DNA from 2 places in the Craurococcus roseus genome. Region 2 is predicted to be linked to the other one. Evidence: riboswitches for the same ligand, from Rfam matches in the RefSeq annotation. Region 2 holds a riboswitch; the other holds the start of a gene.
The links. A riboswitch is a leader RNA that binds a small molecule or an ion and turns the genes downstream of it on or off. The one in region 2 is predicted to bind glycine.
Positions count from the first base shown of each region.

Region 1: another riboswitch for glycine. It lies ahead of gcvT (glycine cleavage system aminomethyltransferase GcvT); the one in region 2 lies ahead of ABD067_RS02680 (D-amino acid dehydrogenase).

Region 1 is NZ_BAAAFZ010000118.1:6,236-10,635, reverse strand. It holds gene ABD067_RS25450 (homoserine kinase) at 1-404, opposite strand, end outside; gene ispH (4-hydroxy-3-methylbut-2-enyl diphosphate reductase) at 435-1,391, opposite strand; gene ABD067_RS25440 (hypothetical protein) at 1,469-2,008, shown strand; glycine riboswitch at 2,173-2,283, shown strand; glycine riboswitch at 2,287-2,383, shown strand; gene gcvT (glycine cleavage system aminomethyltransferase GcvT) at 2,426-3,541, shown strand; gene gcvH (glycine cleavage system protein GcvH) at 3,558-3,935, shown strand; gene gcvP (aminomethyl-transferring glycine dehydrogenase) at 3,932-4,400, shown strand, end outside.
Region 2 is NZ_BAAAFZ010000007.1:136,395-140,794, reverse strand. It holds gene ABD067_RS02690 (sensor histidine kinase) at 1-332, opposite strand, end outside; gene ABD067_RS02685 (TetR/AcrR family transcriptional regulator) at 580-1,245, shown strand; gene ABD067_RS02680 (D-amino acid dehydrogenase) at 1,396-2,649, opposite strand; glycine riboswitch at 2,725-2,816, opposite strand; glycine riboswitch at 2,821-2,924, opposite strand; gene ABD067_RS02675 (gamma-glutamylcyclotransferase family protein) at 3,045-3,401, opposite strand; gene ABD067_RS02670 (shikimate dehydrogenase) at 3,446-4,336, opposite strand.

The DNA of each region.
Region 1 (4,400 bases), on a different contig from region 2:
AAGCCCTCGCCGGCCAGGTGCAGGCGGGCCAGCGCTTCGCCGAGCGGCGCGCAGTGCTCCGGCCGAACGCGGCGCGGCCACACGCCGGAAAGGAAGGTGCAAACCGCCGCCGGCCGCCCGGCGAGTTCGCGGAGCGCCTGCCCGTCACGCGCCTTCACCGGCAGCGGGCAGGGCAGGCCGCGGGCGGCCAAGTGTTCCATCAACCCGAGGAACCAAGGCAGTTCGCCCGGATCCACGCGCCGTTCGTAGAGGGTCAGGATGAAGTCGCCGGCTTCCGTGCGGAGGGCGTAGTTGGAGTTCTCCACCCCCTCGGCGATGCCGCGGAACGCGAGCAACCCGCCCACGTCGTAGTCGAGCAGGAAGGCGCGCAGCGCGTCGTCCTGCACGTCGGTGTAGACGGCCATGCGCGGTCCGTCAGGGTCGCCGCAGGGAGGTCACGCCGGCGCGGGCTGGAGCGCGGCGGGCAGCTTGAAGGTGATCCGCTCCTCCGCCACCACCACCTCCTCGATGCGGAGGTCGTATCGCTCGCGCAGGCGGGCCAGCACCTCCTCCACCAGCACCTCCGGGGCGCTGGCGCCCGCGGTGACGCCGAGATCGGTGACGCCCTCCAGCAGGGCGAGGTCGAGGTCGCGCCCGCGCTGCACCATCACCGCCCGCGGGCAGCCGGCGCGCTCCGCCACCTCCACCAGCCGGAGCGAGTTGGAGGAGTTGGGCGCCCCCACCACCACCATGAGTTGCACGCGCGGCGCGATCTCCTTCACCGCCGCCTGCCGGTTGGTGGTGGCGTAGCAGATGTCCTCCTTGGCCGGCGCCGAGATGCCGGGAAAGCGCCGTTGCAACGCCGCCACGATCTCCGCCGTGTCGTCCACGGAGAGCGTGGTCTGGGTGATGAAGGCCAGCGGCACGCCTTGCGGCACCTCCACCCGGGCCGCCTGCTCGGCGTCCTCCACCAAGCTCACCGTGCCCGGTTCGAGCTGGCCCATGGTGCCCACCACCTCCGGGTGGCCGGCGTGGCCGATCAGCAGGATGTGGCGGCCGCGCCCGGCGTGGTGCTCGGCCTCGCGGTGGACCTTGCTGACCAGCGGACAGGTGGCATCGAGATAGAATAGCTTCCGACGTTCGGCCTCGGCCGGCACGCTTTTGGGGACGCCGTGGGCGGAGAACACCACCGGCGCGTCATCCGGCACCTCGTCCAGCTCTTCTACGAAGACCGCGCCCTGGCGCTCCAGGGTTTCCACCACGAAACGGTTGTGGACGATCTCGTGGCGCACGTAGACCGGGGCGCCGTACCGGCGGATGGCCTCCTCCACGATCTTGATGGCGCGGTCCACCCCGGCGCAGAAGCCGCGCGGGCCGGCCAGCAGGATGTTCAGGCATCGCGTGTCGTGCATAGGTGGCCGTTCGCTCGTTTGATGGGGCGGGCGGCAAGCTAGCCGCCGGCCGGGGTGCGCTCAAAGGGGAGATGGGGATGCGGGTGCGACTTGTCCTGGCTGCGGCGCTGGCAGGCCTGGTTCCGGCGGCCTGCGGCGGCGACCGGGGCCCCGCCTTGCCGGTGGCCTGCCCGCGGCCCGGCATCCTGTCCGACGGCGCGGACCTCACCCGTTGGCGGCCGGGGCCGGTGCAGGACCTCACCACCCTGGTCTTCGACGCGCGCCTCACGGGGTTGAACGGGTCCTGCCGCCCCGGCAGGCGCGACCGCAGCCTCGAGGTGACGCTGACTCCGTCCTTCGTGGTGGAGCGGGGGCCGGCCGGCGGCGACGCACGGGTGGCGGAACTGCCCTGGTTCGTGGCGGTGGTGGGGCCGGGCGACGAGATCCTGCAGCGGCAGAGCTTTGTGGAACGGCTGGCCTTCAATCGCGGCGAAACCCGCGCCACGGGCGCGGCCGAGCCGGTGCGCCTGTCCTTGCCGGTGGGTGAAGAGCGGCGGGCCACGGATTATCGTATCTTGGTGTCCTTCGAGTTGACGCCGGAAGACGTGGCGGTGAACCGGCGGCGGGGGCCGCGGTAGGCTTTCGCTCGTCGCACTGCCAGCGCGCGGGGTCGGGGCTTGCGTCCCGAGTTTGGCTTGGAACAACAGCGTTCGCCCGCCCCTCTCTGGATTGGCATGCGGTCGCCGCCGCACGATGGTTGCGTCCGCGACGCGCGGCGGGCTACACGAGTGGGGACACCCGTTGATCCCGTGCGGGAGAGAGTGGCGCCCCGTGTATACGCGCGGGTGATTGCCGCCGCCGAAGGCGCAACCGGCCCCCGGAAACGCTCAGGCACAGGAACCGCGCGGGGGAGGGGCCTCTGGAAAGCCCGGCGCCGCCCATGTGGCGCTGGCACCGACGGAGTAAGGCACGCCTGGGAGGGCGGCCGAATCTCTCAGGTCTTCGGACAGAGGGGGGCCACGATCTGAACGCCGCCACGCGCGGCAGGGGGATACGTGGCCGAATCCGGAGAAGCGCTCCTCGAAACCCCGCTCGCCGGGCTGCACCGCCGGCTCGGCGGCCGCATGGTGCCCTTCGCGGGCTATGCCATGCCGGTCCACTACCCGGCCGGCATCATGGCCGAGCACTTGGCCTGCCGGTCCGGCGCCGCGCTGTTCGACGTGTCCCACATGGGGCAAGCCGAGCTGCGCGGGGAAGGCGCCGCGGCGGCGCTGGAGGCGCTGACCCCGGCGGACGTCCGCGGCCTCAAGCCTGGCCGCCAGCGCTACGCCCTGTTCACCACCATGACTGGCGGCATCTTCGACGACTTCATGGTGGCGAACCTCGGCGACCGGCTATTCCTGGTGGTGAACGCCTCCCGCAAGGAGGAGGATTTCGCGCTGGTCGAGGCGGCGCTGCCTGCCGGAGTCGCCTTGCGTCGTCTGCCGGACCGAGCGCTGCTCGCTTTCCAGGGGCCCGGCGCGGCGGCGGCCCTCGCGCCGTCGGCGCCGGACCTCGCAGCGCTCCCCTTCATGGGTGTGGCCGAGGCGCGCATCGCCGGCGTCCCCGTGCTCGCCAGCCGTAGCGGCTACACCGGCGAGGACGGGTTCGAGATCAGCGCGCCGGCCGAGGAGGCCGAGCGGTTGGCCGAGGCGCTGCTGGCCCTGCCGGGGGCCGCGCTCGCCGGCCTCGGGGCGCGCGATTCGCTCCGCCTCGAAGCCGGCCTTTGCCTCTACGGCAACGATATCGACGAGACCACCAGCCCGGTGGAGGCGGCGCTCACCTGGACGATCGGCAAGCGCCGCCGCACCGAATGGGACTTCCCCGGTGCCGAGCGTGTGCGGGAGGAGCTGTCGAGCGGCCCGTCTCGGCTCCGCGTCGGCATCAAGCCCGAAGGCCGCCAACCTGCCCGCGGCCACACACCTATCCACGCGCCCGGCGACGGCGGTGCGGCCATCGGCGAGGTGACGTCCGGCGGCTTCGGCCCGTCGCTCGGCGGGCCCATGGCGATGGGCTACGTCGCCCGCCCGCACGCCGGCGACGGGACCGCCCTCGAATTGATGGTGCGCGGCCGCGCCTTGCCCGCCCGCGTCGCCCCTCTGCCCTTCACCCCGCACCGCTACGCGCGCTGATCCCGGAGCCCGCCCGATGCCAGACACCAAGTACACGACCAGCCACGAATGGGTCCGCCTGGAGGGCGACGTGGCCACGGTCGGCATCACCGACCACGCGCAGACCGCGCTCGGCGACGTGGTGTTCGTCGATCTGCCGGAAGTCGGGCGCGAGGTCGGCGCCAACGAGGCTTGCGCGGTGGTGGAGAGCGTCAAGGCGGCGTCGGACGTGTACGCGCCGTTGGCCGGCCGGGTGGTGGAAGCCAACGAGCGCCTGTCCGAGGACCCCGGCCTGGTCAACCGCGACCCGACCGGCGAGGGCTGGTTCTACAAGCTGGAGATCGCCGACGCGGCGGCGCTGGACGAGCTGATGGACGAAGCGGGCTACCAGCGTTTCGTGGAGAGCCAGGCGTGAGCGCTTTGAAGGAGCTGACCGCGCTGGAGGACCATGGCGCCTTCATCGAGCGCCATGTCGCGCCGACAGACGACGAGATCGCCGCCATGCTGCGCGTGGTGGGCGCCGAAAGCCTGGAAGACTTGGCCGCGCGCACCCTGCCTGCCGCCATCGCGGGCGCCGACCTCTCGGCCCTGCCCGCGCCGTCCACCGAGGCGGAGGCCATGGCCGAATTGCGCGAATTGAGCGAGCGCAACCGGTGGCGCGTGAAGTCGCTGATCGGCCTGGGCTACCACAACACCCACGTCCCGCCGGTCATCCAGCGCAACGTGCTGGAGAACCCGGGCTGGTACACGGCCTACACGCCCTACCAAGCCGAGATCGCGCAGGGGCGGCTGGAAGCGCTGGTGAACTTTCAAACGGCGGTGGCGGACCTCACGGGGCTCCCTGTCGCCAACGCCTCCTTGCTGGACGAGGGCACAGCGG
Region 2 (4,400 bases):
GACCAGTGCGCGCGGCCGGTCGAAACGTTGCGCTCGAACACGCCGACCTCGGCCGCCTCTTGCGCCAAGCGCAGCCGCGCCTCGCTTTCCGCCAAGGCCGCGACGGCCCGGCGCTCCACCTCGACGTCCCGGGCGGCGGCGCGTTCCGCCTTCGCCAAGGCCCGGCGGAGTCGCGCCACCTCGGCCTCCAACTCCGCTTCGCGGGCGCTGGCCGGCGGTTCGGCGCCGCCCGCCCCGGAGTCGGCGGAACCCGGCCGGACCTTCGGCTCATGGGGCGCCGCGAGGCCCAGTGGCCCCCGGTCGCCGTCCGTGCCGTCGAGCGTGCGTTGCATCAAGCTCCGTCCGAAACCCTTGGCCGGATAAGAAGGTATCGTGGCGGCCGACCGGCGACCGCCCGGAGCGGCGATCGGCATTCCCCGTATACCGTTTGGAGCCGCGAGCCGATGGTTGCCCGGACAACATCCCAGATGCAACCAAAAAGCGAACCCGCCACGGCCTCCACACCCCCGAAACATCGGTGGACGCGACAACGGGGCGCCCGTGTGATACGCTGTGTACGAACCGGAGAGTTCAATCCAAATGCCACTCGACGAGTCGCGGGCCGCCCCCGCCGGAGTCGCCAACCGGCCCCAAACCCGCGATGCCGACCAGACCCGGCGCGACATCCTCGCCGCCGCTACCGCCGAGTTCAGCGAAAAAGGCTACGCCGGCGCCCGCGTGGACGACATCGCCGCCCGCACCCGCACGACCAAGCGGATGATCTACTACTATTTCGGCGGGAAGGAGGGGCTCTACGCCGCGGCGTTGGAGGAAGCCTACGGCGGGATGCGCGACGCCGAAGGCGCGCTCCGCCTGGACGGATTGCCGCCGGCCGACGCCATGCGCCGCTTGGTGGAAACCACCTTCGACCACCACGCCGCGCACCCGGAATTCGTGCGGCTGGTCAGCGGCGAGAACATCGAGGAAGCGCGCACGGTCGCGGCCTCAGCCACCATCAAGCAGCGCAACGCGGCGGTGATCGGCACGGTGGCCGCGCTGCTCCGGCGCGGGGAAGCGGAGGGCGCGTTCCGCGCGGGCGTGGACCCGCTCGATCTCCACATGCTCATCAGCGCCTTCTGCTTCTACCGCGTGTCGAACCGCCATACGCTCCGCGCCATCTTCGGCGAAGACTCGGCAACGCCCGGCCGCGCGGACGCGCACCGGCGCATGGTGGTGGAGGCGGTGCTGCGCTACCTGCGGCCGTAGTCGCCGGGCCGTAGTCGCCGGGCCGGTGCGCGTCCGCGCGGCCGGGCGCCGGCGGGGCCAGCCGCCGCGGGAGAGGACCCCCCAGGCCGCTCGCTGGAAGCGCACCCCCCGCCCAGCCACCGGCCGGACCGCGCGCCCCGATCCCCGCGCTCAGGCGGCGCGCGCCGTCCGGCCGCCTTCCGAGGCCTCGGCGTCCACCGCGTCAGCCACCATCTGCGCCGTCGCGGCGGAGAGCGTCCAGCCGAGGTGGCCGTGGCCGGTGTTGTAGAACACGCCGGCCCGGCGGCCCCGGCCGATGCGCGGCATCAGGCTCGGCGTCATCGGGCGCAGGCCGGCCCAGGGCACCACGCGGGCGGTGGACACGCCGGGGAACATGCCCCCCGTCCACTCCACCAGCGGGCGGATGCGGTCGGCGCGGATGTCGCGGTTCTCGCCGTTGAACTCCGCCGTGCCGGCGACGCGGAAGCGCTCGCGCCCGAGGCGGCTGGTGACGATCTTCGTGGCCTCGTCGAGCAGGCTCACGGTCGGCGCCGCGCTTCGGCTCCCTTCGTCGTCGAGGTGGACGGTGATGGAGTAGCCCTTCACCGGGTAGACGTTAACCCGGTCTCCCAGCATGGCGGCGAAGCGCCGGCTGGCGACGCCGGCGCAGACCACCACTGCGTCCGCCCGGACGGAGCCCGCGCCTTCGCCCCCGCGCGTCCAGCGGATGCCGACCCCGTCCGGCCCGTGCTCGATGGCGGACACCTCCGCGCCGAACTCGAAGCGGGCGCCGCGCCGGACGCAGGCGTCGGCCAGGCCGCGCGTGAACTTGTGGATGTCGCCGGTGGAGTCGGACGGCGTGAAGAAGCCGCCGTGGAAGGCGCCCCTCGGCAGCGCCGGCTCGATGGCGCGCATCTCCTCCGGGGTGACGGCGCGGCGGTCGAGCCCGCCTTCGCGCAGCAGCGCGTTGACCGCCGCCGCCGCTTCGAAGCCATCCCGGTCGCGGTAGACGTGCAGGATGCCGCGCCGCTCCAGGTCGAACTCGATGCCCTCCTTCTCGGCCATGGCGAAGAGGTGCTTCCGCGCCTCGATGGCGAGCGCGGTGGTGGCGACGGTGTTGGCGCGGTAGTCGCGGATGCGCCCAACGAACTCGGCGAGCCAGGAATACTTGTGGAACGAGGGGCGCGGGTTGATCAGCAGCGGCGCGTCGCGCCGGAGCATCCACTTCGCGCCCTTCGCCACGGTGCCCCAGTTGTTCCAGACCTCGGCGTTGCTGGCCGAGAGCTGGCCGCCGTTGGCGAAGGAGGTCTCCATGCCGGCGTAGCGCTGGCGGTCCAGCACGACCACCTCGTGGCCGCGCTCCAGCAGCGCGTAGGCGGTGGTGACGCCGGTGATCCCGGACCCGATGACGGCGACGGTGCTCATGCCCGCAGGCTCCTGACGACAAGGGTTCGCGGCCGGCGGCGCGGCGCGCTGCGCCCGCCGTCCGATCCGCCCCCGTCTGTCCGCTTACCTGAGAGCTTGGCCCGGCCCTCCCGCGGGAGGGCGCGCGCGTCCCCTTCGGTGGACGCCTTTCGGCGCCTCTCTCCAGAGTGTCCTCAGCGCGCGGTCCGGTTGCCTGAGAGTTTCCTGGGGGGTTGCTCCGTCGGCGGTCACCCAGCCGCGTGCTGCGGCCTGCGACGCTCTCCCGCGCGCCTCGTCGGACAACCGCAACATCGCGGAGAACGGGCGGTGGATCAAGCAAAAGAACCGCGACCGACGGTGGCGTGAGGGCCGGAACATGCCGCGGATCGAACCTCCTGTCCCGTGGCGGGCGCCCGCTACCGCGCCGCCACGTAGACCCACGCCTGGACTGTTCCGCCCGGCGTTTCGACGTCCGCGACGACGCGCCGGTAGCCTTCGCCTTCGAAGGCATCCAAGCGGAACCAATGGCCGGGCAGATCGTCCGACTCGAAAACGCGCACCTCGATCGGTCCCCCGCGCGGGTCGAGGACGAGGGCCGGATAGCCGAGCCCGGCGCCCCAACCTTCGGCGGCGAGATCACCCCGGACGATCCCGGTGCCCCAGCGATCGTTCAATCCGGCAAGCTGGTGATGGTTCGGCCGTCCGGGCGCGAGCGTGCCATAGGTGGCAAGCCGGGTCGCAGCGTTCATGTAGCGACGGTAGCGGGCCGGCACCGCGCCGCCATGGAGTCCCGCATCCGGGGCAGGGCTGCTGCGAGTCAGGTCCGCGGCGCGTCCGGGGCCGCCTCCGACACCATGTCTTTGAAATGCCGCAGCATCCGCTCCGCGTCCGGCTCCAGCCCTGTGAACAGGCGGAAGGCGCCCACCGCCTGGAACACCGCCATGCCGCCGCCGTCCAGCGTCGCGCAGCCGAGCGCCCGCGCGGCGCGCAGCAATTCGGTTTCCAACGGGAAGTAGACGATCTCCGCCACCCAGTGCGACGGGCGCAGCAGCGCCGCGGGCAGCGGCAGGCCGGGGTACTTGGCCATGCCGACCGGCGTGCAGTTCACCACGCCGTCCGCCCCCGCCATCGCCCCGCGGAGGTCGGTCCCGGCCGCCGCGCGGCCCTCGCCGAAGCGGGCGCACAGCGCGTCCGCCAGCGCCTCCGCCCGCGCCCCGTCGGTGTCGAACACGGAAAGCCGCGTGGCGCCGAGCGTCAGGATCGCGTGCGCCACGGCTGCGCCGGCGCCGCCCGCGCCGATCTGCGCCACCCGGTCCCGCTTGGCATCCGGCAAACCGCGCCGGAAGCCCTCGGCGAAGCCCGACCAATCGGTGTTGTGGCCGACACGTCTGCCGCCCCGCAGCACCACCGTGTTCACCGCGCCGAGCGCCCGCGCGTCGTCCGAGAGTTCGTGCAGCAGCGGGATCACCGCCTGCTTGCAAGGGTGGGTGACGTTGAGGCCGGCGAAGCCCACCCGTTCGGCGGCGGTGAGCAGTTCCGGCAAGGCTTCCACGCCCAAGCCCAACGCGCTGAGGTCCAGCCGGCGGTAGATGGACCGCAGGCCTTGCTCCGCGCCCTCGCGCTCGTGCAGGGCGGGGGTGAGGGAAGCGCCGATGCCGGTTCCGATGAGGCCCGCGAGCAGGGCGGGGCGGCTGTCCCAGGTGGTCATGCGACGGATCCTCCGTGGCGACGCCGAAAGTCGGCTTTCGGCTCGAATCGTCCCTTGCGGAGCT